Regions from separate parts of the Caballeronia sp. INML3B genome, predicted to be linked through region 3. Evidence: predicted binding sites of a transcription regulator. Region 3 holds the regulator's gene; each other region holds the start of a gene.
What was found. Region 3 encodes FliA, which starts transcription of late flagellar genes. Its sites were predicted from a motif close to CTAAAGTTTNNNNNNNNNNNGCCGNTA; they were not measured.

Region 1 (7,175 bases), on a different contig from region 3:
GCGCGATGCCCGCCGCTTCGAGCTGGCGCGCGAACGCGGCGCCGTCGGCGGCGAGACGGCGTGCGCCCGTATCGCCCGCCTTGATGCGCGCGACGAGCTTCTCGCCCGCCAGCACGAGCTCGGCGTCGACGGTGCCGAGCGCGGGCAGCGACAGCGTGATCCGCGTGCGCCACGCGCGCTTGTCGCTGGCGTCGGCGGCATCGTCGGCGGTGCGCGGATCGCGCGGCTCGCGGGCCACCTCCCATTCGAAGCGCGTGCCGGGCCACGCCTCGCCCTGCCAGCGGAACTGCTGGTTCGCGAGCACGTCGAGTTGCTGACGCACGACATTGAGCGTCGCCGGATGGATGCCCGCCGCGACCGACGCCTGAAGCGCCGATTCCTGCTGGCTCGGCTGCGCCGTCTGGGCGTTCGCGCCGCCGGCGGCGTTGCCGTTTTGCGAATTCGAAAGCGCCGACGGCGGCGCATCGCGCACCGACGCCGCGAGCGCGGCGGCTTGCTGCGGCGTCTGCGGCGTCGGGACCGGACGCCCGGGGAAGTCGGGCGTATCGGGCGTGAATTGCGGCGCGCGGGCGTCGTCGAGCCATGCGTCGCTGGCTGGATCGAGCGGCAAGGACATTGACCGCGCATCGGCGCGCGCCTGCGGCTCGTTGGCGAGCGACGCTGCGCTGCGCTGGCCCGCGAGCCATTGCACCAGATGCGATTCGTAGAAGAGCCCGCTTTCGTCGACGGTTTTCGCCAGCGCGGCCGCGAGCGCGGCGGCGGGCAGCGGCGGCAGGTTCTGCGTCGCGGCGCGCGCGGCGGCGACGGCGGCGGCGTTGGAAGAGAACGCGGTATCGAAGAGGCCGGTCGTGAGCGCGGCGAAGGCGCTCGCCGGGCGCGGCGGCGTCGGCCAGAGCGGGGCGTCGCCGGTCAGCGCGGGCGTCGCGCCGCCGAATCGCGAGATCGCGTCGAGCGTGCGCGCGACGCTGGAGAACGCGGTTTGCGCCGATGCCGCCGGCGCCGCCGCGCCGGCAGGCGTGCCGGCGGTCTGGAACATGTCCGTTTGCGTCGTCGTCTGCCCGACGCTCGCACCGGTGACGCCGCTGCCGCTCACGCCGTTCGGCGCGCGAATCGCGGACAGAAGGAGCTCGGTGCGGCTGGCGAGCAACGATGCGATCGCGGTATCGAGTCCAGTCATGCCCACATCCTCATATGCGCCACGGCCGGGCGCGGACCGCGCCTAGCGCAATCCGATCATTTTTTTCAGTACGCGCGCCGGGCTGTTGACCGTGAAAAGCGCCGACAGACGCGCGAGGCTCGGCGACGTCAGATCGCGGATCGCGGCGTCGTCGGCGAGAATCTTCTTCACGAGGTCCAGCTTGCGCGCGCGGGCGCTTTCGTCGAGTTCCGAGGCCGAATCCACTTGCTTCAGTTGCTCGACCAACTCGCGGTAGGTGCCTTGCAGCGCCTTCAGCTCGCTCCATTCGCCGCCGCGCGCGGCCACCAGCATCTGGCCGGAAACCGCGGCAATCGCCTCGTAGTGGGCGAAATATTCTTGTGTCGTCTTCATTCTTTTCAGGCAGTCGACGCGCATCCCGTCAAACGGGCGCGGCGGTCATTTGCGCCACTTCCGGTCCAATTCCCACCCAGGCTTCCTCGAGCGTCGCGAGCAGATTGTCGACCTCGACGAGCATCGCCTCGTTCTGCTTCAGATTCGCCTCGAGCAGCCGGCGCGTCATATACGTGTACAGCGCGTCCAGCCGCTGCGCGATCTCGCCGCCCGCATCCTTGTTGAGCGCCTGCTGCAAACCGCTCTCGATGATGCTGATGGCCTTGCTGATCGCCGCGCCGCGTGCGCCGACATTGTTCTGATGCAGGTGCATGCGCGCCTGCGCGATCGCCTGCCGCGCACCCTGGTACAGCATCACGATCAGCCGGTGCGGGCTCGCTCCCATCACTCCTGTCTGCACGCCCACGCGTGCGTAGGCGTTGGCTCCAGCGTGTCCTGGGGAATACATCTCTCGATTCTCCTTATGCGATGCCGCGGCATTCCGCATTTCAAGCGGAACGCCGTGCCTCTCGTCCTGATCCGTGTGCGCCCGGCCAAGCCGGTGCAGGCAGGCGAACCATCGTTCGCCGTGCCGTTATCGGGGTTATCGGAGAAACGCGGCAAAGCTTTAGGAAGCGAGGCTCCAGAGCCGTCGCAAGAATGAAGGGCAGGATCGCGAGAGAGCGGCCGTCAGACGGAAATCTGCATGATGTCGTTGTAGGCCGACACGAGCTTGTTTCGCACCTGCAACCCGAACTGCAGGCCGACGTTCGCCTTCTGCATGTCCACCATCACGTCGTTGAGCGACACGTTCGGCGCGCCGATCTCGAAGGCGTGCGCCTCGCCGAGCGCCTTCGTCTGGTTGTCGCTGATCTTGTCGATGGACGATTTCAGCGCTTCGGAGAAACTGCCGACGCTTGCCGCGCCCGATGTCCCGCTTTGGCCCGAGACGGCGCCCGACGCGCTGGTGGGACCGGACGTCCCGCCGGCGGCTTGCGACGCCAGCGACTGAATGGCCGAGAGCGCGGCGGAAAGCGGATTGATCGGAAAGTTCATGTTGACTCCGGATGACAGGGAATAGCCGGCGGAACGCGTCCGAAGGCGGGACGGCCCGCGCCGCGCGTGGCGGTGGCCTCGGGTTCGGCGACGCAATTGCGGAGGTTCGCCGAGTACGAAAAAGATTAGCAGCCGGTGATTTTTCAAAGCGCGGGAAGAACGGGGAAAACCCCGCTCTATTCGCCGAATCGACTTGCAATCTTCTGCGGATAATCCCCATCGTGAAAAGTCCTCCACCGCCGCTTACATGGAAAGCGGGAAGCGGCGGGAGGAGAACCTCAGGATTCGGAGCTTCGACGCTAAATGGATACGCCCAACAACTCACTCATCACGCCCGACGCCAGAATGGGCCTGGCGGGCGCACAACCGGGGGCAGCCGGCACGGCCGCGGCCCCGGGACTCGCGGGCGGTGCCGACTTCGGCGGTTTTGCGCAGCGCGTGCCGATGCTCAACCAGTTCCGCTCGAATCCGCGCGTGCCGCTCATCGTGGCCGTCGCGATTCTGGCGATGGTGGTCGCGGGCCTCGTCATGTGGTCGCGCCAGCCGGACTACCGCGTACTTTTCTCCAATCTCTCCGATCGGGACGGCGGCGCAATCGTTGCCGCGCTCCAGCAAGGCAACATTCCCTATAAGTTGTCCGACGGCGGCGGCGCCATTCTCGTGCCGGCCGAGCAGGTTCACGAAACGCGTCTGCGTCTCGCGAGCCAGGGCTTGCCGAAGAGCGGCTCGGTCGGCTTCGAGTTGATGGACAACCAGAAGTTCGGCATCAGCCAGTTCGCCGAGCAGGTCAACTATCAGCGCGCGCTCGAGGGCGAGCTGGAGCGCACGATCGGCGCGATTTCGTCGGTGAAGTCGGCGCGCGTGCATCTGGCGATCCCGAAGCCGAGCGTGTTCGTGCGCGACAAGGAACTCCCGACCGCGTCCGTGATGGTCAACCTGTATCCGGGCCGCGTGCTCGACGAAGGCCAGGTGGTCGCGATCGCCCACATGGTCGCCTCGGGCGTCGCGGACATGCCGGTCAAGAACGTGAATATCGTCGATCAGGACGGCAACCTGCTGACGAGCCAGAGCGCCGCCAGCGGCCTCGACGCGTCGCAACTCAAATACGTGCAGCAGATCGAGCACAACACGCAAAAGCGCATCGACGCGATCCTCGCGCCGCTCTTCGGCGCCGGCAACGCCCGCTCGCAGGTGAGCGCCGACATCGACTTCTCGAAGCTCGAGCAGACCGCCGAAAGCTACGGCCCGAACGGCAACCCGCAAAGCACCGCGATCCGCAGCCAGCAGTCGAGCGAATCGAGCGAAACGACGGGCAGCGGCGCGTCGGGCGTGCCGGGCGCGCTGTCGAACCAGCCGCCGCAGCCGGCTTCCGCGCCGATCGACGCGGCGGCATCGGGCGCCGTCGGCGCGGCGGCGAAGTCCACGCCGCAGAACCAGCGCCGCGACACGACGACGAACTACGAGGTCGACCGCACCGTGCGCCATTACGAGCAGGCAACGGGCGGCATCAAGCGCCTGTCGGTGGCGGTGGTCGTGAACTACGACAAGAAGGTCGACGCCAAGGGCAACGTGACGATGACCCCGCTCGCCGCCGACAAGCTCGCGCAGGTCCAGCAACTCGTGAAGGACGCGATGGGCTTCGACGAGAAGCGCGGCGACTCGGTGAACGTCGTGAACAGCGCGTTCTCGGCCGATCTGAACGCGGCGCCGGACGTGCCGTGGTGGCGCACCCCGCAGATGATCGCGTGGGGCATCCAGGCGGCGAAGTACGTGGGCATCGGGATCGTCGGGCTGTTCCTGTACTTCAGCATGGTGAAGCCGGCGATGCGCCGCGCCTTCCCGCCGCCGCCCGAGGCCGCGCCCACGCTCGGCGCACCGGATGAGCTCTCGCTGCTCGACGGTCCGTCGCTCGACGGCGCTCAGAAGCTGGAAGACGAAGACAAGGATGCCGAGGTGAGTCTCCTCGGTCATGAAAGCAAGAAGGCCAAATTCGATCGCAATCTCGACTACGCGCGCATGGTGGCGCGTCAGGACCCGAGAATCGTTGCGACCGTCGTGAAGAACTGGGTGTCCGATGAACGCTGAAGGCCTGAATAAAGCCGCCCTCCTCCTGATGTCGATCGGTGAGGAAGAAGCCGCCGAAGTATTCAAGTATCTCGCGCCGCGCGAGGTGCAGAAGATCGGCGCGACCATGGCGGCGCTGAAAAACGTGACGCGCGAGCAGCTCGACAACGTGCTGACCGAATTCGTCTCGGAAGCCGAGCAGCACACCGCGCTGTCGCTCGATTCGAGCGAGTACATCCGCTCTGTGCTGACGAAGGCGCTCGGCGAGACCAAGGCCGGCGCGCTGATCGACCGTATCCTGCAAGGCAGCGATACGAGCGGCATCGAAGGCCTGAAGTGGATGGACTCGGGCGCGGTCGCGGAACTGATCAAGAACGAGCATCCGCAGATCATCGCGACGATCCTCGTGCATCTGGACCGCGATCAGGCGTCGGAAATCGTGTCGCTCCTGTCTGAACGCCTGCGCAATGACGTGCTGCTGCGCATCGCGACACTCGACGGCATTCAGCCCGCCGCGCTGCGCGAACTCGACGACGTGCTGACGACGCTCCTCTCCGGCAGCGACAACCTGAAGCGCGCGCCGATGGGCGGCATCCGCACGGCGGCCGAGATTCTGAACTTCATGTCGAGCAATCACGAGGAAGGCGTCATCGCGAACGTGCGCGAATACGACGCCGAGCTCGCGCAGAAGATCATCGACCAGATGTTCGTGTTCGAGAACCTGCTCGACCTGGAAGACCGCGCGATCCAGCTTCTGCTGAAGGAAGTGGAATCGGAGACGCTGATCGTGTCGCTCAAGGGCGCGCAGCCGGCGTTGCGCCAGAAGTTTTTGTCGAACATGTCGCAGCGCGCGGCCGAACTGCTTGCCGAAGACCTCGATTCGCGCGGTCCGGTGCGCGTGTCGGAAGTCGAGCAGCAGCAACGCAAGATTTTGCAGATCGTCCGCAATCTCGCGGAAAACGGTCAGATCCAGCTAGGCGGCAAGGCGGAGGATGCATATGTCTGATGCTCGCGCGCAGAAGGCTCCGGTCTCGGCGTATCAGCGCTGGGAGATGGCGTCCTTCGATCCCGTCGAGATCAAGGTCGACAACAGCGCGGCGGAACAGGCCGCGCTCGAAGCGCACCTGCGCCGCGTCGAGGAAGACGCACATCAGCAAGGACTCGCGAAGGGGCATGTCGCGGGCCAGGCGCTCGGCTATCAGGCGGGTTACGAGCAAGGTCAGGCGAAGGGTTTCGAGGACGGCCGCAAGGAAGCGCTCGCGCAGGCCGCGCGTCTCGCCGAGATCGCCGATGCGTTCAGGACGGCGCTGCAAGCCGCCGATGCAGCCATCGCGGAGTCGCTCGCCGAACTCGCCATCGACATCGCGCAGCAGGTCGTGCGTCAGCATCTCGCGCTCGATCCGACCGCGCTCGTCGCGGTGGCGCGCGAAGTGATCGCCGCCGAGCCCGAACTGTCGGGCGCGCCTGTGCTCATCGTGAATCCGGCCGACATGCCGATCGTCGATGCCTATCTGAAGGACGAACTCGAGTCCGCGGGATGGACCGTGCGGCCCGATCCGGACGTCGAGCGCGGCGGCTGCAAGGCCCACGCCGCGACCGGCGAGATCGATGCGACGAATGTGTCGCGATGGGAGCGCGTCGTGGCGGCGCTCGGGAGAAGCAAGCCGTGGTGAACCAACGGATTACGCAAGATGGCTTGAGCGCGCTCGAACAGGAAATCGCGCGCGCGTCGTTCGGCCCGCTCGCCGCCGATGAATCCGTCGGCGACGAATCGGCCGAGGCGCTCGCCGCGCGCACCATCGCCGAGCTGGCCCATATCGCCGGCAATCCGCACATCGATGCGTGGCGCGACAAGCTCGACGCGCTCAGGTCGCGCAATGCGATCGCGAAGCCGCTGCGTCCGTGCGGTCGTCTCACGCGCGCGGCCGGTCTCGTGCTGGAAGCGGTCGGCCTGAAGATGGGCGTCGGCTCCGAATGCATGATCGAGCTGCCGCCGGGCAGTGCGATTCCGACCGCCGAAGCCGAAGTCGTCGGCTTCGCGGGCGACAAGCTCTTTCTGATGCCGACGACCGAAGTGGCTGGCCTCTTGCCCGGCGCGCGCGTCTATCCGCTCGAAAGCGCGCCGATCAACGATCCGATGGCGGGCGCGAAGCGCTTGCCCGTCGGCTGGGAAATGCTCGGCCGCGTCGTCGATGCGTCGGGCCGTCCGCTCGACGGCCTCGGCCCGCTCGGCGCGAAAGTCGATGCGCCGTTGTCCGCGCCGGTCATCAACCCGCTCAACCGCGAGCCGATTCACAAGGTTCTCGATGTCGGCGTGCGCGCGATCAACACGCTGCTGACGGTCGGACGCGGCCAGCGCATGGGCCTCTTCGCCGGTTCGGGCGTCGGCAAGTCGGTGCTGCTCGGGACGATGGCGCGCTACACGAGCGCGGAAGTGATCGTGATCGGGCTGATCGGCGAACGCGGCCGCGAAGTGAAGGAATTCATCGAGCAGATTCTCGGTGAGGACGGTCTCGCGCGCTCGGTC
Region 2 (7,175 bases), on a different contig from region 3:
ATCCGGCGGATAGTCGACGTCCACGCCGAGCCGCTCGAGCAGTTCCAGCGTGGCGATGCCGACTTGCGGGTAGAACGCGTCGATGAAACAGGGGACGAACAGGGCAACTTTCATGAGGTCCGATCGTGGGTTGGACAATCGTTTTGGTAAGCTTGGTCTGACCAAGACTTTAATGAGATGCCTCTTTCGTGTCAAACTCGGACTTCCTCCAGCTTTCATCCGGCATAAACATCCAACGATGAGTTTTCAGCCCGTCCATACGCATTCGTACGCCCGTGTGCGCCTCTCCGATGTCGTGTCCGGCCAGATTCGCGAACTGATCTCGAACGGTACGCTCCTGCCCGGCCAGCGCCTGCCCGCGGAGCGCGATCTGGCGGAGCAGTTGAACGTCTCACGACCGTCGCTGCGCGAGGCGCTGATCCGGCTGGAATCGGACGGCTTCATTCGCGCGGCGGGACGCGGCGGCTTCGTCGTGTCTGACGTGACGGCGCCCCTCGTGTCGCATCCGCTCGCGGCGCTGCTCGAGCAGCAACCGAACGCGAGCGCCGACGTGCTGGAACTGCGCCACGGCCTCGAAACGCTGTCCACCGCTTATGCCGCCGAGCGCGCCACCGACGCTGATATCGCGCGCATCGCTGCCGCGTTCGACGCGCTTCAGACCGCCGTCGCCGACAAAAGCACGCGCATCGCGGAAAAGGACGCCGCCTTCCATCTCGCAATCGCCGATGCAACGCACAACGTGGCGCTGACGCACGTGATGCACGGTCTCAACGAACTGGTCCGCGAATCGATGCTGACCTCGCACCGCCTCGTCGATTACGACGACGAAGTCGAAGCGAACCTGATGACGCAGCATCGCGCGATTTTCGATGCGATCGTCGCACGCGATCCGGCGCGGGCGCGCGAGTGCGCGGGCGCGCATCTCGATTACGTGCGCACGCTTTACGCGGGCTTCGCGGCGAAACGCAATCACGTCGCCTGAGCGAATCGCCTTACGAATCTGTAAGCATCGAGAAAGTCCTGATAGGACAGCACCTACACGTATATAGGACATGCACCGCTAACGTGCGCCGGCCTTCCTCGCGATACTGGAATCGTCATTAACGACATGCGAAGGAGAACGACATGCCTTACCTACTCGGATGGTTGCTCGGCGTACCGGTCGTGGTGCTGGTGATCCTGTATCTGATCTTTCATTGACCGCATGCAAGCGCGAGATGCATTGAAGAGCCAAGGGCGTCGATACAATACGACGCCCTTTCTCTTTTCCGAAGGATGACGATGAAACGCTCCGTCGTTGCGCTCGCCGCATCGCTCGCCACTCTCTGCGGCGCGGGCCTCGCGCACGCGGAGGAAATCGCGAGCGTCAACACCAATTTCCGTTTCACCGGCTCGGACCGCGTGAGCGTCGAGGCTTATGACGATCCGCTCGTTCAGGGCGTGACCTGTTATGTGTCCCGCGCCCGCACGGGCGGCGTTAAGGGCACGCTCGGCATCGCGGAAGATCCGACCGAAGCATCGATCGCCTGCCGCCAGGTCGGGCCGATCAGGTTCGCCCAGCCGCTCAAGCAGAAAACCGATGTCTTCTCGGCCGGCATGTCCTTCATCTTCAAGACGCTGCACGTGGTGCGCATCGTCGACGCGAAGCGCAACACGCTCGTCTATCTGACATATAGCGACCGCATCGCGACCGGCAGCCCGAAGAACAGCGTGACGGCCGTACCGGTGCCCGAGGGCACGACCATACCGGTGAAGTGATGCGCAACTGTCCGGCCGGGCGGAAAGCAAGGTTGTAAACTGAGCGATTCCGCCTGCCCCAGCAATCCCGAACGATGAACGCCGACCATTTCCGCAATGCCGCACGCTACTGGCGATCTCCGCTCGTGCCGGACGCGGACATGGTGACCGCCGAATACTACGATCACGAATTCTCGCCGCACTGGCACGACGCCTACACGGTGCCCGTCATCGAAGCCGGCGCGGAATGCTACGACTATCGCGGCACGCATCACGTCGCCGAAGCCGGCTCGGTGCCGGTGATCAATCCCGGCGAAGTGCATACCGGCGCGCGGGCCGTCGATGCCGGCTGGCGCTATCGGGTGTTCTATCTGCCGGTGCCGTTCGTCGAAGGCCTCGCGCGGGCTATGTCCGGGCGGCATGAATCGGCGCCCTGGTTCTCCGACGACATCATCCGCGATCCCGATCTCGCGCGGCGCCTGGTCGTCGCGCATCGCCTGCTGGAAACCGGCGCGGATCCGCTCGCCGCGGAACTCGCGCTCGTCGATGCCGTGACGACGCTGCTCGGCCGCCACGCCCGCGAGCGCCCGGCCATCGCGCCGCCCGCCGCCGACGCGCATCGCGTCACGACGATGAAATCCCGCCTCGCCGACGATCTGCTCGAACCGGTCACGCTCGCCGAACTCGCGCAGACGGTCGGCCTCTCGACCTTTCACGCGGCGCGTCTCTTCACGCGCGAAACCGGTCTTGCGCCGCACGCATGGCGCAACCAGTTGCGTATCGTGCGGGCGTTGCCGGCGTTGCGCGCGGGCGCCTCCGTGACCGACGTCGCAGCGGCGAGCGGCTTCACCGACCAGAGTCATTTCACGCGCCATTTCAAGCGCACCTTCGGCGTGCCGCCCGGCCGCTGGCGCTGAGCTTCCGGCCAGCCAGGAAAGCGCAAGAACGTACAAGCATGTCGAGCGGCGTCTTGCGTATCCTCGCTTCCATAGGAGGAAATCTTGAAAGCAACACCCGCTCAACGTTCCACACAAACGTCCGGCCATGCGCTGCGCGAATTCGCGGCCGGCGCGCGCGACACCATTCCGATGATGATCGGCGCCGCGCCCTTCGGCGTGATCTTCGGCACGCTCGTCACCGCAAGTCCGCTCACGCTCTGGCATGGCCAGTTGATGTCGCTCGCGGTGTTCGCGGGGTCCGCGCAGTTCATCGCGGTCGGCCTGATCGCGTCTCACGCGAGCTTCGCCGTCGTCTGGGCGACGACGCTCGTCGTCAATCTGCGTCACGTCCTCTATTCGGCGACACTCGCGCCGTATGTCGCGCATCTTCCGCGGCGCTGGCGCTGGGCGCTCGCGGGCTTCCTGACCGACGAAGTCTTCGCCGTCGCCTACGCGCACTATCAGAAGCGCGCGCCGGGCGAAACCGGCCCGCATTACTTCTTCGGCTCCGGCGTCTCGATGTATCTGAACTGGCAGTTGTGGACACTCGTCGGCCTGGTGTTCGGCGCGGCGTTTCCCGGTCTGAAATCGCTCGGCCTCGACTTCGCGATGGTCGCGACGTTCATCGCGATCATCGTGCCGCAACTGGTCGCCGTGCGTTTCGTCGCGGCGGCGCTCGCATCGGGCGTGTTGTCGTTCGCGTGGCAGGGCTGGCCATACAAGCTCGGGCTGCTCGCGGCGGTGTTCGTGGGCGTCGCGGTCGGCATGGTGCTCACGCTGATGGAAAACCGGCCGCACGCGAAGCATCGCCTGAAGAACGCCAAGGAGCGCACGCAATGAACTACATCACGTTGATCCTCGGCATGGCGCTGGTTACGTATGCGATCCGCGGCGCCGTGTTTGTGCTGGGCGAGCGCCTGCCGTTTCCGCCGATCGTGCGCACCGCGCTTTCGTTCGTGCCGGTGACGGTGCTCACGGCGATCATCGTGCCGATGACCGTCTCGCCGCACGGCAACGAGGCCGAGATCACTTGGCGTAATCCGCAGCTCGTGGCGGCGATCGTGGCGGTCATCGTCTGCGCGCTCACCAAACGGCCGCTTTTAACGATTGCCGTGTCGCTGGCGGTGTTCTTCGTCTGGCAGTTCGCCGTGCTGCGCTAAACGTTTTCCGCCGCTCAACCGTCAATCAGCCGCTAAACGGCTTTCAAAAAGCCTCGAAAAATCCTCAAGTTCCGGGAAAGCGCGCCGATATCAGAAACGAATGGACTCCGCCCCGAGAGGCGGAGCCGAAGGCACTGCCCGCCTCCGAATCAATCGGAAGCGGAACCGGGAACCAACATGCGTCAAATCACCCTTTCGTTTCGCGACGAGACGATCGCTTCGCTGCATCGCGATTTCGAAGCGTTCACGCGTCTGTCGCTGAAGCTGGATCCGCAATTCGTCACGCCGACGTTCGAGGACTTCCTGCGCGCAAAGCTGCTCGACAACGACACCCCGCTCACCGAACAGGCGGTGCAGCGCATGCTCACGCACGGCCAGTACGCGTGGGCCAAGCGCGCGCTCGACAAGGAGTTTCCCGATGTCGTCGAAATCCTGATCCGTCAGGCGGCCGAGCACGGCTTCGCGTTCGCGATCCGCGCCGACTGGACCGCCGAGGATCTCATCAAGGCGTCGCGTGAATGGGCGACGGCGATCGTCACCGAGGCGAAGGGCGACGTGTCGCAGGTGGACATGCTCGCGGCACAGATCAAATCGGCGGCGGCGGACATTCGCGAAGTCGAGGAAAAGATGCAGACGCCCGCCTTCCGTCTTGCCGATTCGCTGCGCCAGCGCGTGTACGAAACGAAAATTGCCGTGGAGACGAGCATCGGCTCGACCGCGCGCGAGAAGCTCGGCGAACTGCGCTGCCTGCTGCGGCTCGGCATTTTCTATGGGTCGATTCAGAAGCAGGAAGCGCAGCAGGTGCTGGAGTACCTGCGCTCGCTGCGGCCCGAGCTGTTCATCGAAGAGCCTTACGACGGCTTCACGCGCTTCGCCGCTTGGCTGCGCAGCATCTTCGCGCCATCGCCACGCGCGCCGCGAACCTCGCGCGCGCCGCGCTGAACGCGCTTCGCCCTACTCCCACATTCCCTTCAGGCGCGCCGCGATATCGATTTTCGCCTTCGCGGCGGCCGCCAGCCCCGCCGCCGTCGGCGCGGCGGGTGCGATCACCGGCGGCCACGCGGCCGCTTCGAAGTTCTGCATCAGATGCGGCGGGATGAAGCGCGTGCGCTGCGCCCAGACGTGCCTGTCGCCCAGATGCGTCTGGTTGTGCACGTAGAACCGCTGCGGCGTGATGATGTGCAAATCTTCCTTCGCACGTGTCATCGCCACGTAGAGCAGGCGCCGCTCCTCGTCGATTTCCTCTTCGCTGCCCGTGCCCAGATCGGATGGAATGCAGCCGTCCACGCCGTTCAGCACGAACACGTTGCGCCATTCCTGGCCCTTCGCCGAGTGGATGGTCGAGAGAATCAGATAGTCTTCGTCGAGCATCGGCACGCCGGATTCGTCGCTCGTCGCGTCGGGCGGATCGAGCGTGAGCTCGGTGAGAAAGCGCTCGCGCGTGGGATACGTCGACGCGATGCTTTCCATCTGCAGCACGTCGCCGATGCGGATCGCCGCGTCCTCGTGATTGCGCTCCAGATGCGGCTCATACCAGCGGCGGATCATTTCGAACTCCGCCGGCCAGCCGGATTCGCGGCCGCAGAGCTTTGCCATCAGCCCGACGAAGCGCGGCCAGTCTTCGCTGGCGCGTGCGGGCGCCTGAAACCTGGCAATCGCACCCGGCGCCTCGTCTTGCGCAACGCTGTCGAGCAAGCGCCCCGCGATCGCCGGACCGATGCCCGGCAGCAACTGCGCGACCCGAAAGCCCGCGACGCGGTCGCGCGGATTCTCCGCCCAGCGCAGCACCGCCAGCACATCCTTCACGTGGACCGAATCGAGAAACTTGAGTCCGCCGAACTTCACGAAGGGAATGTTCCGCCGCGTGAGTTCGATTTCGAGCGTCGCACTGTGATGCGCGGCGCGGAACAGCACGGCTTGCGCCTTGAGCTTCATGCCCGCCTCGCGCGCCTCGAGCACTTTCTCGACGACATAGCGCGCCTGGGCGGCTTCATCGGCGACGGAGACGACGCGCGGCTTCTGCGCCGAGGCCTTGTCGGTCCACAGGTTCTTCGTATAGCGCTCCGACGCGAGCCCGATCACCGCATTCGATGCCTCGAGAATCGGCAGCGTCGAGCGATAGTTGCGATCGAGCGCGACGGTCGCCGCGGGCGGATCGAAATGGCCCGGAAAATCGAGGATGTTGCGCACGGTCGCGCCGCGAAACGAATAGATGGATTGCGCGTCGTCGCCGACGACGGTCAGGCCGCGCCCGTCCGGCTTCATCGCGAGCAGGATGGACGCCTGCAGGCGGTTGGTGTCCTGATATTCGTCGACGAGCACGTGATCGAAACGGCTCGCGAGATCCGCCGCCACCGATGGCTCGGCCGCGAGATGCGACCAGTACAGCAGGAGGTCGTCGTAATCGAGCACGCTTTGCGCCTGTTTCGCGCTGACGTAGGCCGCGAACAGACGCTTCAGATCGGCTTCCCACTCACGGCACCATGGATACGACTGATCGAGCACGTGGCTGAGCGACGCGCCCGTGTTCACGACGCGCGAGTAGATCGCGAAGCAGGTCGATTTCGCGGGAAAGCGCTTCTCCTTCGACGACAAGCCAAGCTCGTGCCGCACCAGATTCATGAGATCGGCGGAGTCTTCGCGATCGTTGATCGTAAAAGACGGCGCGAGTCCGACGAGATCGGCGTAATCGCGCAACAGCCGCGCGCCGACGCTGTGAAACGTGCCCGACCACGTCAGCCCCTGCGCGATGGCGCTTTTCTTGCCGAGCGCGTTTATCGCGATGCGCGAGACGCGCCGCGTCATTTCGAGCGCCGCGCGGCGCGAAAATGTGAGCAGCAGAATGCGATGCGGATCGGCGCCCTTCACCAGCAGATGCGCGACGCGATGCGCGAGCGTGTTGGTCTTGCCCGAGCCCGCGCCGGCGATCACGAGCAGCGGCCCGCCCGCGCGCCCCGGTTCGTCGACGCCGAATTCGACAGCTTCACGCTGCGCCTCGTTGAGCTTCGCGAGATAGTCGGCGACCTGTTTCGCGGTGGAATCGGACGCGGCGTCGGCGGTGTCGGGAAGCGTGAGCACGTGGAAGAAGGGGGCGGAAATGAGTGACGCACACTGTATATCCATACAACCCGCGCACGCAAGCCTTTGGCTCGACTGGAGTTTTGGCCCCAAAAAGCAGCGAGCCCGGTTCGCGGGGAACCGGGCTCGCATTGGTACGGAAAGCGCGTACTACTCCGCCTTCTTCGCGTTCTTCAGCTTCGCGTCGGCGGCGGCTTCGTTGGCGTCGGACTGCGCCTCCGTCTTCTTCTTGTCGGCCTTGGCTTGTGCGACGGCCGCCTTC
Region 3 (7,175 bases):
CCGGATTGATGCCGAGGCCGACATCGCCGGCATAGTTCGGATGCTCGTTCGAGAGCGTGTCCTGATAGCGGAATGCGCAGCCCACCGGCAACTGCCATTGCTCGACGAAGCGTGCGAAGTCCTGCGTCGCCTCGAGCGTCCAGCCGCTGCCGCCCGCGATCACGAACGGCTTCTTCGCCTGGGCAAGCAACTCGCGCAACCGCTCGATTTGCGCCGCCGACGGCGATGCCGCCACGCGCTGATAACGCGGCGCCGGCGGCACGGCTGCGACCGTTTCCGTCAGCATGTCTTCCGGCAGCGCGAGCACGACCGGCCCCGGACGGCCCGACGTCGCGGTGTGGAACGCGTGGCTCATGTATTCCGGCACGCGGCGCGGATCGTCGATCTGCGCGACCCATTTCGCCATCTGCCCGAACATCCGGCGATAGTCGATTTCCTGAAACGCCTCGCGGTCCATGTGTTCCCGCGCGCATTGGCCGATGAGCAGGATCATCGGCGTCGAATCCTGAAACGCGGTGTGCACGCCGATCGACGCGTGCGTCGCGCCCGGCCCGCGCGTGACGATCGCGACGCCCGGCTTGCCCGTCAGCTTGCCGACCGCCTCGGCCATGTTCGCCGCGCCCGCCTCGTGGCGGCAGACGATCGTCTGAATGTGCGAGGTCTCGTCGTGCAGGGAATCGAGCACGGCGAGAAAGCTCTCGCCGGGCACGCAGAACACGCGCTCGACGCCGTGATGCACGAGCGCATCGACGACGAGACGCGCGCCGGTGGTTTGACTTTCGGGAAAAACGGACTGCGCGGAGGGGACAGCGGACGCCATGCGAAGAAGTCTCCTGTGAGTGTCCGGACGCTCGTACAGGCGAGCCGGACGGTGAGCGAACTGCCCTAAAGCTTACGCCGTCGGGCGAGCGTTCGGACAGAAGCAAAGCGGAATCTTTTTCCGGCGCGCGCAACCTTCGCGCGCCCGGCGCCGCATTTCCATCAGCCGAAATACCCCTTTTTCTCACCCTTTATCCAGCGATGGACGAAGGGTGAAGTTCGCAATAATGGCCTCACTGAAAAGCGGACACGGCAATGAGCCAAGTGGGTCCGCTTGCTAAAGATCGCAGTTACACCTCATCGGGGGCAAGTTTGAATATTCGTAAATTCATTGGCGCGAACAGCCGCGACGCATTGCGCCAGGTTCGTGAAGCGCTCGGCCCCGATGCCGTGGTGTTGTCGAATCGAACGCTGGATGACGGCTCCGTCGAGATCGTCGGCGTCGCGGACAGCGATATCGCGTCGATCTCGCCGGCCGCGAAGGAACAGGCAGTGCGTTCGACGAGCACGCCGCGCGCCGCACTGGCGGCTGCGGCGGCCGCGATGCCGGCAAAACAATCCGCCGCGAATCCCTACGCGAGCGGCGACGTGTTCTCGTCGGTCTTCGGCGCGAACACCGACGCCGACGATGAAGACGAGTTCGCGCACGAACACGACGCGACGTCCGGCGAAGAAGCGCCGCGCACGATGGCCGAATCGAACCCGTGGCTGATCGAGCACGCGAAGCGCATCGCGCAGCAGGCGACGATGCCGTCGAACCGTCCGCTGACGGCGTCCGCCGCGATCGCACGCGGCATGGGCGTGCCGGTGCCGGTCGCCGCGCATGAGACGCGCGCCGACAAGATGCCGGAAGCCGGCAAGTACGCGATTCGCCAGCAAGCGCAGGCGCAGGCTCAAACGAGCCGCGTCGAGGCCGCCGGTCAGACGCGCGCTCAATCGAAGGTCGAAACGCCTGACTGGGCACGCGAGGCCGCGCAGGTCGCCGCACGCCGTGCCGCGCAGAAGATCAACGCGAGCGCGCCGCACGCCGACGCACCGGCGGCAAGCACCGCGACGGCCGCGCCCGAAGGCGCCTTCGAAGGTCTGCCGGCGAACGCGGCGGCCGTCGTGACCGAAGCGATCCGCGCGCGCATGGAGCAAGTCGTCAACGAAACGGTGATGAACGAGCTTTCGTCGATGCGCACGATGATGGAAGAGCAGTTCTCCGGTCTGCTGTGGGGCGAGCGCCAGCGCCGCAACCCGACCGGGGGCCTGCTGACCAAGCGTCTTTTCGCCGCCGGTTTTTCCGCGCAGCTCGTCCGCATGATGGTGGAGAACATGCCGGAAATGGAAAACGTGGAAGGCGCGCTCGAATGGGTGCAGCAGGTGCTCGAATCGAATATCCCGGTGATGGATAGCGAAGACGCGCTGATGGAGCGCGGCGGCGTGTTCGCGCTGATGGGCCCGACGGGCGTCGGCAAGACGACGACCACGGCGAAGCTCGCGGCGCGCTGCGTGATGCGCTTCGGCGCGAGCAAGGTCGCGCTGCTCACGACCGACAGCTACCGGATCGGCGCGCACGAGCAGTTGCGCATCTTCGGCAAGATCCTCGGCGTGTCGGTGCACGCGGTGAAGGACGCCGCCGACCTGCAGCTCGCGCTTTCCGAGCTGCGCAACAAACATATCGTGCTGATCGACACGATCGGCATGAGCCAGCGCGACCGCATGGTCTCGGACCAGATCGCGATGCTGTGCGGCGCGGGCCATCCGGTGCAGCGCATCCTGCTGCTCAACGCGACGAGCCACGGCGACACGCTCAACGAAGTCGTGCAGGCATACAAGAGCGCGGCGGATCAGCCGCCGCTCGCGGGCTGCATCCTGACCAAGCTCGACGAAGCGACGAATCTCGGCGGCGTGCTCGATACCGTCATCCGCTACAAGCTGCCGGTGCATTACGTGTCGACCGGCCAGAAGGTACCGGAGAACCTGTACGTCGCGACCAAGCGTTTCCTCATCAAGAGCGCGTTCTGCATTCCGCGCGACGGCTCGCCGTTCGTGCCGCAGGACGAAGAAGTGCCGGCGCTGCTCTCCGCACTGTCCGCGCGCGCCACGACCGAACTGCATGAGGTGCACTTTGGATAAGTTCGTGCTCGACCAGGCGGAAGGTCTGCGACGGCTGCTCACGCGCGCCGGTTCGCGCGTGGTGGCGGTGGCGGGCGGGCCGGCGGGCATCGGATGCACGTCGGCGGTGGTGAATCTCGGCGCGGCGCTGTCCGTGCACGGCAAGGATGTGCTCGTCATCGACGAGCATCGGGGCGCGGGCTCGGCGAGCCGCATGCTGGGCCTCTCCGATGCAGGCGCGCTCGCCGCTGTGATGTCGGGCCGCCGCGCGCTCGCCGATGTCGTCGAGCGCACGCCGTTCGGCTTCTCGCAGATCGCCGCGCCGCGCCACGAGCGCATCAGTCACGACGCCGCGCAGTGCCGCGCATTGCTCGATGGTCCGGCGGACATCGTTCTCATCGACGCGCAACTGGACCGTCACGGCGCACTGTCGACGCTCGCGGCGCAGGCGCATGACTTTCTCATCGTGACGCGGGTGGCCGCGTCGGCGATCACCGAGGCGTATGCGTGCATGAAGCGCCTGCACTACGCCCATGCGATCGGCCAGTTCCGCGTGCTCATCAATCACGTGCAGAACCCGGCCGACGCGGCGGTCGCGTTCGACAACCTGTCGGGCGTCGCGAGCCGGTATCTGGCCGTGTCGCTCGTGCAGGCAGGGTATGTGTCCGAGGATGCGCGCGTCGCTCGGGCGAAGGAGCTTTCACGCTGCGCAGTCGAAGCGTTCCCGGCTACGGCCGCGGCGCGCGACTACCGCGCGATCGCTGCGGAGCTCCTGCACTGGCCGATGCGCCCCGCGCCGTACATGCGCGCGGCGAACGGTCAGCCAGACGCGCGAATTCCGGTTGGCGACTCTGAACAGGGCGGGCGGGAGGCGGCGCATCGTGTGGCCGCGCTTCACGACTTTGCAATGACCAGCACGGCGTCGATGTGATCAAGATAGGTGACCAAGATGTATAACGCCCAAGGCAAACTCTCACAGTCGGACGTCCTGACGAAATATGCGCCGCTCGTTCGCCGACTGGGGCTTCAGCTCGTCGCCAAGATGCCGGCGAGCGTCGATCTCGACGATCTCATCCAGGCCGGCATGATCGGACTCATGGACGCGGCGAGCCGCTACAAGGAAGATCAGGGCGCGCAATTCGAAACCTACGCGAGCCAGCGCATTCGCGGCGCGATGCTCGACGAGCTGCGCGCGAACGACTGGCTGCCGCGCAGCATGCGCAAGACGTCGCGCGAAGTGGAATCGGCGGTGCACAAGGTCGAGCAGAACCTCGGCCGCTCCGCGAGCGAGACGGAGATCGCCGAGCACATGAACATGCCGCTCGACGAATATCAGTCGATGCTCCAGGATCTGCACGGCAGCCAGCTGATCTACTACGAAGACTTCGACCGCTCCGCCGACGACGAGCCGTTCCTCGACCGCTATTGCGTCGATCGCTCGGACCCGCTTTCGGCGCTGCTCGACGACAGCCTGCGCGGTGCGTTGATCGAAGCGATCGACAAGCTGCCCGAGCGCGAGAAGCTGCTGATGAGCCTCTACTACGAACGCGGTCTGAACCTGCGCGAAATCGGCGCGGTGATGGAAGTCAGCGAATCGCGTGTGTGCCAGTTGCACAGCCAGGCGGTCGCGCGTCTGCGCACGAAGCTGCGCGAGCAGGCGTGGACGAGCGTCGAGGCGTGATCCGGCCTTGAGCCGGGGTGCCCGCCTGCATGCGGGCACGTCGATCAATTCGCTTCGAAGTCGCGCGTTTCGGCGAAGACGGTTTTCCCTTCGCCGAGACTTTTTGCGCGATACATCGCGCGGTCGGCGGCGCGCAGCACGGCGGTGATGCCGGATTGTTGCGCGGCCGTCGCGCTGGAAAGCAGACACGCGCCGATGCTCGCCGATACCGACACCGGCCGCTCCTGCACCGAGGTCATCGCGCCGAGCACCGAGTGAATGCTGTCGGCCACCGACAGCACCGCCGCGCGATCGCGTACCTGATGCGCGAGCACGACGAACTCGTCGCCGCCCAGACGCGCGATCGTGTCCGTCTTGCGCATGCGCTTCGCGAGCGATTGCGCGAAGGCTTGCAGCAGCATGTCGCCGACGGCGTGACCGTAGGTATCGTTCACTTCCTTGAAGCCGTCGAGGTCGATGAGGAGGAGCGCGGCGGCGTGGTCGCCATCGGCATCGCGCGTGCTCATCGCGCGATCGACGACCCGCTCGAGCGCGTATCGGTTGGACAGACCGGTGAGCGGATCGGTCGATGCCTGACGTGCGAGATCGCGATTCGCGTTGCCGAGCCGATCGACGAGCACGCTCAAATACACCGATGCGCCCAGCACGCTCAAGCCCAGCCCGATCGCGGCGGGAAGATTGGCGCGCCACCACGGCTGCCAGATACCGAGCGCGATCACGATGATGAGCGCCGTCGCGCACGACACGGCGAGCGTGCGCTTGCCGTATCGGCATCCCGAGCCGATCAGAAACCAGAACATCACCCAGATGAGCGGCAGCGCGATCGCACCGCCCGCCGCGAGCGCGAGCCCGAGCAGGGTTTGATCGGCGATGGTCGTGACGGTGAGACGCTTCTCCGAAGGCGAACTCATGCGGCTCACGATCAGGAGCGTCACCGCGCCGTAAGACACATAGAGCGCGACGAGGCGTGCAACCAGCAGTGCATCGTATGAAGGGCGTAGCCAGGCGAAGACGCCGTAGGCCAGAAGAACCGCCGCTCCCATCCAGACCCGCAGCGTGGCCTGCTCGCGTTCGGGATTCCGGTGTTCGGACCATGCGAAGGCATAAGTCCGGCGTGCCGGTTGATGCGCCTGCTCCATACTGAACCCCTGGATGGTGATTTCTTTCTTTTATCTTGCTGTCATGTACTGCGGCCCCGTCGCGTGGCATCGGCTGGATGGAGTGGCATCGAATTGCGCCGAGCGAGCGATCCGCTATTTTGCAACGTTTTGTGAAGACGCTGTGTTTCGTGTAATAACGGCTTTCGGACTTCTATTTCTGATTCACTGTGATGCGCGACGAATCTCTTTCTCTGGCTGGCGAATGGCTGCCGGTTTGCAATAGCGAAGACGTTCCCGAAGGCGGTGCGCGCGGGTTCGTCGTCGCCGATGAGCGGATCGTCGTGTGGCGTGACAGTGTCGGCGCGGCGCATGTGTGGCGCGATTACTGTCCGCATCGGGGCGCGCAGTTGTCGCTCGGACATGTGATGCGCGATCAGATCGTGTGCCCTTATCACGGCTGGCGTTACGACATCGAAGGGCAGTGTCTGCACATTCCGTCGAATCCGTCGCTGCGTCCTTCGAAGCGTGCCTGCGCGACGACCTTCGTCAGCGAGGAGAAGTACGGCGTCGTGTGGATGTGCTTGAGCGAAGCGGCTTACGCGCTCGATTTCTTTCCCGAAGCCGCGATTCCCGGGGGGCGGCGCATCAATCTCGCGCCGCAGACTGTGAGGTCGTCGGCGCCGCGCGTCGTCGAGAATTTTCTCGATATGGCGCACTTTTCGTTCGTGCATGTGGGGATTCTGGGCGAAGAGACGCATACGGAAGTGCCGGACTATGAAGTCGTGCGGACTTCAGATGGCGGACTCGAAGCGCGGCAGTGTCGATACTGGCAGCCCGCGGGGATTCCGGGGCAGGGCGGCGGCGCGATGATCGACTATGTGTATCGCGTCAAGCGGCCGTTGATCGCGAGTCTCACGAAAATGGCATCGGGCGGGCAGGGCGCGCTGCATATCATGCTGGCGGCGTCGCCGGTGACGCAGACGGAGACGCGCGCGTGGCTCGTGTCGATTCATGAGGACGACACGACGCATTCCGATCAGGCGCTCTACGACTTCAATATGGAGATCCTGATGCAGGACACGCCGATCGTCGAGTCGCAATGGCCTCGGCGTCTGCCGCTCGATCTCGATGCGGAGCTGCATCAGCGGTGTGATCGGATGGCGGTGGCGTATCGGAGGTGGTTGGCGGGGATGGGGTTTGGGTGGGGGACGATGGTGGGCGAATCGGGAGCGTTTTCCGGCGAGCGCTAGTTCAGCCGGGCCGGCGGAATCGCGGACAGAAACAACCAACGAACGACAACCGGATCGAGGGGGAATTCATTGGCGCGCCCGGCTGGGATCGAACCAGCAACCCCTGCCTTCGGAGGGCAGTACTCTATCCATTGAGCTACGGGCGCATCGGAGAAAGGCCTTGCGTGAGGGAGCGCCCGAAAACAAAAGGCGCCTACAAGGCCCATGCGAATCCGAGAGAATACC
Region 4 (7,175 bases), 310 kb from region 3:
CGCTCGAAATCGACGACGTGTCCTGCGTGACGGTTACCGTCTGCGTGCTCGCGGGCGTCGTCACGGCCGCCGACGTGAGGTTCAGCGTCACACCCTTGATCGCGCTCGTGACCGTATTGCTCGAGCTCGTGCCCGAGACGCCGCCGACCTTGTACATCGCGTCCTGCGCGGAGGCGCTTTGAGACCAGCCGTTGCTGCCGGATGCGTCCGAGATCGTGGAAGCCGCGCCGTTCTGCCCGGCCGTCGATGAGACCGCGAGCTTGTTCAGGTCGCTGCCGTCCGCCGCGCCGCTGATCGTGGTCGAGATGACGTTCGAGGCGCCCGTCGTCGTGGAGTTGAGCACGAGGTGCTGGCCGTCGGTGCCCGTCACGATGGTCGCGCTCACGCCCGGGTTGCCCGACGCGTTGTTGATGGCGGCGGCGATGCCCGAGAGCGTGTTGTTGCTGCTCGTGATGTTGATCGACATCGACTTGGAGCCGACGGTGATCTGCATCGTGCCGGTGCCGAGGTGCTTGTCCGTCGTGAAGCCGGTCGAGGTCAGCGATTGCGCCTTCGCGATCTGCGAGACCGTCACGTCGTAGCTGCCTGCCACGGCGCCGGTGGCGCCCGTCGCGGTGATGCCCGTGCCGGTCACGTTGGTCGTGAACGTCGACATCAGCGAACCGTCGGTCAGGCTCGTCATCGTGGTCTGAAGCGTCGAAAGCGCCGACGACAGCGTGCCGATCGCCGAAAGCTTCGTGTTGTCGTTCGTTTGCGCGGCGGCCAGGGATGCGCTTTGGCCGGCCGTTTTCGCGTTCACCATCGCCGTGACCAGCGAATTGACATCCATCGACGAGTTACCGGTCGCGCCGCTGATGATGGATTGCGCTGCTTCGGCAAGCGCCGCGTTTGCAGCCGCCTGGGTCTGCGCGGCGGTCGCCGCCGTGGTGGTCGTACTGATCGTGGACATCGGGTAACTCCGTGTATCGCGCTGTCGATTGAATGCGCGTGATCGCAGTCAACTGCTCGTTGCGGGAAACAACCTCTTGCGTGTGCGTTCGTGAGTACGGGCGCACACGCAAGCGGTCGAAACGCGGCTTCGTCGCCGTGACGGCCCGACGCCGGATCTTCGAAATCGAAGATCCGGCGTCGGGTGCTGCCTGGGCGGATTGCTTAGCCGAGGAGCTTCAGAACTTGCTGCGGCAGCGAGTTCGCTTGCGCGAGCACCGAGATACCAGCCTGTTGCAGCACCTGAGCCTTGCTGAGGTTCGCCGTTTCCTGCGCGAAGTTCGCGTCGGTGATCTGCGATTGAGCCGACGACAGATCGGTCGATTCAGCCTGCTGCGACGACGCGATTGCGCTCAGACGGTTCTGGGCGGCACCCAGCGTCGCCTGGACGTTGTTGAGCGTCTGCAGCGCGTTGTCGATCGAGACCAGCGCGACGTTGGCACCCGTCGTCGTGCTGATGTCGAGGTTCGCCACCGTGTCCGGCGTGTTGATCTTGTTGATCGACTTCGTCAGGTCGGCGATCGCGGAGCTCACCGCCGCGCCCATCGAACCGGCGACGCCGGAGCTGAACGACAGCGTGTTTTCATGCGGCGCTGCAGCCGTGCCCGTGCCCGCGGTGCCCGTGCCGAAGATGGCCGAGACAGCGGTCGAGTTCAGCGCGACGTTGTTCTGGTCGGTGAACGTGAAGCCGCCCTTGCCGTCCGACAGCACGTTGATCGAGGTGATCGCCGCGCCGGAAGACGTGTAGCCGCCGCCCGTCGTCAGCGACAGGTTCGAGAACGTGCCGAGCGTGTTGCCCTTCTGAACCATGCCGCCGCCGAGCGAATTCGCGCCCATGTCCTGGCTCAGGTCCAGGTTGATCGTCTGACCGACGTTCGCGCCGACCTGGAAGCTCAGGCTGCCAGCGGAGCCGTCCAGAATGTTCCGGCCGTTGTACGTCGTCTGCGAAGCGATACGGTTCACTTCAGCGATCTGCTGCGACACTTCCTTCTGCAGCGAAGCCTGGTCGCTCGACGAGAGCGAACCGCTGGCGGCTTGCACGGCCAGCGTACGGATACGCTGCAGGCTGGAGGTCATCGACGAGAGCGCGCTCGAAGCCGTTTGCGCAATCGACACACCGTCGTTCGCGTTCGAAACGCCCTGGTTCAGGCCGTTGATCTGCGTTTGCATCCGGTTCGAGATCGCGAGGCCGGCAGCATCGTCAGCAGCGCTGTTGATGCGCTTGCCCGACGACAGGCGGGTGATGGCCGACGACAGCGCGCTCTGCGTGCTGTTGAGGTTCTGCTGGGCAACCAGCGAGTTGATATTGCTATTGATACCGATCATTTTTTGCTCTCCTGGGAGACTTTGTATGGCTTTGGCTTTGGCACCGAGTGTTGCCTGGCGGTCCTGCGCTCGGTGATAGCCGGCCGCCTACTTGTGGTTATCGGGCCCCTCGAAAAAAACTTAAGGCCCCGCGCAAACGATTTGTGTAATGAATGCGTTCGTAAGCCTGCGGAAGCTCGCCGGGCAAGGCGCCGCTTTCCCGCGTATCCTTTTTGGTCCGTCCTTTTCGCGCATTTGGAGCACACATGCAGACACGCAGCATCGGCACATCGGAACTGAAAGTCGCGCCGCTCGTCTTCGGCGGCAACGTGTTCGGCTGGACCGCCGACGAGCGCACGTCGTTCTCGATCCTCGACGCGTTCGTCGATCACGGCCTGAATTTCATCGACACTGCCGACGTCTATTCCGCCTGGGTGGACGGCCACCAGGGCGGCGAATCGGAGACGATCATCGGCAAGTGGTTCAAGGAAAGCGGCAAGCGTCACAAAGTCGTGCTCGCGACGAAAGTGGGCAAGCTCTCCACGCGCGCCGGGCTGACGGCGGCCAACATCGCGGCGGCCGTCGACGATTCGCTGAGGCGCCTGAAGACCGATTACATCGACGTCTACTTCTCTCATTACGACGACGAGAACACGCCGCTCGATGAAACGCTCGCCGCGTATCAGCAGCTCATCAAGGCGGGAAAGGTGAGGGTGATCGGCGCGTCGAACTACTCGGGCGAGCGGCTGGACGCGGCGTTGAACCTCGCGAAGGAGTCGGGCTTGCCGGCCTATCAGATCCTTCAGCCCGAATACAACCTCTACGATCGCGAAGACTACGAAACCGGTCTGGAGCCGGTGGCGACACGGCACAAGATCGCGGTCGTGCCGTACTACGCGCTTGCGAGCGGCTTTCTGTCGGGCAAGTACCGGTCGAAGGAAGACACGCTGCACAAGACACGCGGCTCGCGCGTCGAAAAATATCTGAACCCGCGCGGCTTCAGGATTCTCGATGCGCTCGACGAAGTCGCGAAGCGCAACGACACGACGCCCGCGACCGTCGCGCTCGCATGGATGATCGCGCGCCCGAGCGTGACGGCGCCGATCGCCAGCGCCACGTCGGTCGCGCAACTGGAAAGCCTCGCTGCCGCGACGCGCCTGCGACTCGCCGCCGACGACATCCAGCTCCTCGACGAAGCCAGCGCGTGGCAGAAATAAATCTGTTGCATCAATGAGTTGGATGGATCGGGGGAGTTGGCAGTGGCGCGGTGTTCTGGTAACATCGCGCCCGAATCGAGAAATGTGCCCGATTTCATGCCTTCGCCTCTGAAAATGACAACGTCAACGAGCAGCGGCGAACGGCTCCGAAACGCGCCTTCGTGTGGTTCTTTCGAAAGCGCATGCCGCTTCCGCGGCTGAATCCCAACGCTCTCTTTTCCGGCCTCCGTGGCCGCTTTGCTCGTGTCCGTCGCGCCGTTTCGTGTCCGGCGGACGATCGGAGTGCCGGGGCGCGGCAGCTCGTAACGTCGCGCGCTTGAAAATACGTTTAGCAAACTCAGGATTTACATGACCACTATCGTCCTCAAAGAAAACGAGCCGTTCGATGTCGCGATTCGGCGTTTCCGCCGCACCATCGAGCGCAATGGCCTGATCGCCGAACTGCGCGAGCGCCAGTCGTACGAAAAGCCGACCACCGAGCGCAAGCGCAAGAAGGCCGCTGCTGTCGCGCGCCTGCGCAAGCGCCTGCGCAGCCAGATGCTGCCGAAGAAGATGCACTAAGCGTCTTTCACGGGCGAGGATTTTCGGGTCCTCACCCGCATGGCAAAACGGCGGTGCGACCCGTAAGGGCGCACCGCCGTTTTGTTTGTGCCTCGAACTACAGGATTGCAGGCGTCACACGAAGGCGTGACGCTTTCCGAGCGCCGCGAGCTGATCCGGCCAATCGGAGATATCGGCGTAATCGTGCACTTCCTCCAGCTCGATCAGCAGATCGATGACGTTCGGATCGTAGGCATTCACCTTCGATGCGTACAGCGCGCGCAGCAGCTCGCCGTCGCGCGCGTGCCGATAGTACGAGATCCCGACGCCTTCCAGCTCCGGCTCATACAGATCGTCGCGCACGAGCGAGCCGATCGCGCACTTGCGGCCTTCCGGACTGCGGAGCCGGCACGACCCGTTGTCGTCTTCGGACACCGCACGCTGCGTCAGCAAGTGCTCGCTGACGCGCTCGTAAATCTCCTTCAGGCTCAACATCGTAATAGGGCTCAACATCACAGCACCTGCAATATCACGCAGCCGTTTTGAGAAGTTCGGCGGACAGCCCGAACTGACGCGCGATCGATGTCAGACGTTCGCGCCATTCCCATCTGCCGAAGACGTCATGCACGTTCTGCAGGCAGGAGAGCAATTCGACGGTGTTGGGATCGAACACGTTGATGCGCGCACGAAGCAGCGCGCGCCTGAGCGCCGCGACGCCGACATCCATGTACGCCGGCACCTGCTCGGGCGGCTTCGCGATGTAGCGAATGGGCACGCCTTCCATCGCGGTGATGTAGTCGCGCGGCTTGATGAAGCTCCCGACAGGACAGCCGCCGCAATATCCGCGATACGCGCCGCCGCCGCGCGGCAGCAGAGCCGCTTGCCCTTGCACGAAAAGATGCTGTACCGCGCCGTTGAAAATCTCCTGATGGGTCAGGAAGTTCAAGCTTTTCATGATCATCTCCCCTGCGCCCCTGCGCAGCGGCCAAGCGTTATGTATTCGAGAACCTGCACCTGCTTTCCGAATGCGGCGGCGTCGTTGCGAAAGTGATGCAACCTGAATCAACGCTTCGCCGCCCGGACACTGCCTCGAGCATGGCGGTTTCCCGGCCTGGGCCTGCGGTCTCACAAGGCCCCGTGTGCTCGCGTCGGATTTCTACACTCAGTGAACGGTCCGTACGCCGTCAGTTATAACGGTTCGGTCCGGTAAAAAGGTGCGCCAGCGCACGCGAGGACGCCATTTTTACACGGGCCGTACGTTCGTGCAGTGCGGAAAACCCGGCCAAAATCCTTGCAGTTCGGGCGATTGCGCGTGCTTCACTGCAAAAAAATCGCCTTCCATAAGGATTTACCCTTATGTGTGCGTGCTGTGCTCAAATATGTTGTCAAAAAGCAAAAATTTTCCGCATAGGAATTGCCTCAATGTGCGGATTTGGCCACGACCTTCCGTTTGGTCTTGGGTTTTCCTCGCGAAAGGCAACTCGCGGCGTGATCGTTGACCATGCCCGTGGCCTGCATGAAGGCGTAGCAAATGGTCGTGCCGACGAACTTACACCCGTACTTCTTGAGCGCCTTGCTCAATGCATCCGATTCAGGCGTGGACGCGGGCGTGGGGTTCGCGGCATCGCGCGGCGTGTCGATGGTTTTGCCGTCGACGAATGACCAGACGAAGTCTGCAAACGAGCCGTGTTCCTGCTGGATCTGTTGCACGGCCCGCGCATTGAGCACCGCCGATTCGATCTTCGCCCGGTTACGCACGACCCGCGCATCCTGCACGATCCGCTCGATGTCCTTCTCGGTGAAGCGCGCCACCTTGTCGATGTCGAACGCCGCGAAGAGCGCCCGATAACCTTCGCGCTTGTTGAGGATCGTCGACCAGGAAAGGCCGGCTTGCGCGCCTTCCAGCACGAGCATTTCGAACAGATGCTGATCGTCGCGCGAGGGCACGCCCCATTCGTCGTCGTGGTACTGGATCATCGCGTCGGTCGTGGCCCAGGCGCAGCGGATGTGATCGGTGTCTGCCATTGCGAGTCCTCGTCATTATTCTGGATCGCGCCAGCATAGCCGAACGTTCGCGCCGCGCCATCTATGCCATTCGGCCGATTGGCGCGCGCCGTGGCCACCGGTAAGCTTGCGCGCATGACTACATCTTCGACATCGGAATTCAAAGGCTTCCTGCTCGGCATCGACGGCGGCGGAAGCGGAACGCGCGTGGTCCTCGCAGACGCGCAAGGCACCGAACTCGCCCGCGCGAGCGGCGGGCCTTCGGGTCTCGGGCTTGGGGTCGAACGCGCCTGGCAATCCATCGGCGATGCGTGCCGGCGCGCGTTCGACGCCGCGGCGCTGCCCTTCGACTGGCGCAACTGCGTGCTCGGCTGCGGACTCGCGGGTGTGAACAACGCGGACTGGCTCGCGGCGTTTCATGCGTGCGCGCCGGACGTGCGCGCGCTGAGCGTCGAAAGCGACGCCTACACGACCGTGCTCGGCGCGCACGGCGGCAAATCCGGCGTGATCGTCGCGCTCGGCACGGGCAGCATCGCGGCGTCGCTGGACGAGGCGGGCGTTTGCCGCATCGCGGGCGGCTACGGCTTCCCGAGCGGCGATGAAGCCAGCGGCGCGTGGCTTGGTTTGCGCGCGGTCGTTCATCTTCAGCGCGTGCTCGATGGACGCGCGGCGGAAGACGAATGGTCGCGTGCGCTGCTCGCGCGCACCGGCGCGACGGATCGCGACAGTCTCGTCGTGTGGCTCTGCGCCGCGAACCAGACCGCCTACGCGACGCTCGCGCCGACCGTGTTCGAGTTCCACGATCATCCGGTCGCGGCGCGGCTGCTCAAACGCGCGGCACTCGAAATAGAGCGTCTGGTCTCGGCGCTGGATAAGTCGGGCGCGTTGCCAGTCGCGTTGTGCGGCGGACTCGCCGTGCCGTACGAGCCGTTCGTGCCGGCCGCGTTGCGGGAACGGGTACGAGCGCCGCGCGCGGATTCGGCGGCGGGCGCGCTCGAACTGGCGCGGCGCGCGGCGTCCGCATTCGGGGCTGCCGGCAGACCGGCGCGATAAAATACTGAGCTTTGCGGCACCACAAAGGCAGTCATGTACTCGGTCATCGCTACTGATCTCGACGGTACG

Region 1: fliS (flagellar export chaperone FliS) is a predicted target of FliA. The motif match lies at 2,134-2,160, and genes of this name have one in related genera.
Region 2: NCS58_RS10490 (DUF4088 family protein) is a predicted target of FliA. The motif match lies at 3,899-3,925, and genes of this name have one in related genera.
Region 4: NCS58_RS01575 (flagellin) is a predicted target of FliA. The motif match lies at 2,412-2,438, and genes of this name have one in related genera.

Annotation. Positions count from the first base shown of each region.
Region 1 covers NZ_JALQDI010000033.1:75,601-82,775, forward strand. Annotated here, with positions in the region: gene NCS58_RS13985 (flagellar hook-length control protein FliK) at 1-1,177, opposite strand, end outside; gene NCS58_RS13990 (flagellar protein FliT) at 1,220-1,549, opposite strand; gene fliS (flagellar export chaperone FliS) at 1,578-1,997, opposite strand; gene fliE (flagellar hook-basal body complex protein FliE) at 2,219-2,584, opposite strand; gene fliF (flagellar basal-body MS-ring/collar protein FliF) at 2,888-4,669, shown strand; gene fliG (flagellar motor switch protein FliG) at 4,659-5,654, shown strand; gene fliH (flagellar assembly protein FliH) at 5,647-6,321, shown strand; gene fliI (flagellar protein export ATPase FliI) at 6,276-7,175, shown strand, end outside.
Region 2 covers NZ_JALQDI010000015.1:284,829-292,003, forward strand. Annotated here, with positions in the region: gene NCS58_RS10460 ((Fe-S)-binding protein) at 1-114, opposite strand, end outside; gene NCS58_RS10465 (FadR/GntR family transcriptional regulator) at 239-982, shown strand; gene NCS58_RS10470 (CreA family protein) at 1,282-1,758, shown strand; gene NCS58_RS10475 (AraC family transcriptional regulator) at 1,833-2,654, shown strand; gene NCS58_RS10480 (AzlC family ABC transporter permease) at 2,826-3,515, shown strand; gene NCS58_RS10485 (AzlD domain-containing protein) at 3,512-3,835, shown strand; gene NCS58_RS10490 (DUF4088 family protein) at 4,013-4,777, shown strand; gene NCS58_RS10495 (ATP-dependent helicase) at 4,790-6,913, opposite strand; gene NCS58_RS10500 (hypothetical protein) at 7,064-7,175, opposite strand, start outside.
Region 3 covers NZ_JALQDI010000001.1:38,334-45,508, reverse strand. Annotated here, with positions in the region: gene NCS58_RS00200 (thiamine pyrophosphate-binding protein) at 1-820, opposite strand, end outside; gene flhF (flagellar biosynthesis protein FlhF) at 1,132-2,940, shown strand; gene NCS58_RS00190 (MinD/ParA family protein) at 2,933-3,850, shown strand; gene NCS58_RS00185 (RNA polymerase sigma factor FliA) at 3,869-4,600, shown strand; gene NCS58_RS00180 (GGDEF domain-containing protein) at 4,645-5,739, opposite strand; gene NCS58_RS00175 (aromatic ring-hydroxylating dioxygenase subunit alpha) at 5,931-6,950, shown strand; tRNA gene NCS58_RS00170 (tRNA-Arg) at 7,021-7,096, opposite strand.
Region 4 covers NZ_JALQDI010000001.1:344,291-351,465, forward strand. Annotated here, with positions in the region: gene fliD (flagellar filament capping protein FliD) at 1-949, opposite strand, end outside; gene NCS58_RS01575 (flagellin) at 1,153-2,313, opposite strand; gene NCS58_RS01580 (aldo/keto reductase) at 2,559-3,509, shown strand; gene rpsU (30S ribosomal protein S21) at 3,858-4,070, shown strand; gene NCS58_RS01590 (hypothetical protein) at 4,185-4,562, opposite strand; gene NCS58_RS01595 (hypothetical protein) at 4,579-5,004, opposite strand; gene NCS58_RS01600 (DNA-3-methyladenine glycosylase I) at 5,469-6,074, opposite strand; gene NCS58_RS01605 (BadF/BadG/BcrA/BcrD ATPase family protein) at 6,189-7,106, shown strand; gene NCS58_RS01610 (Cof-type HAD-IIB family hydrolase) at 7,140-7,175, shown strand, end outside.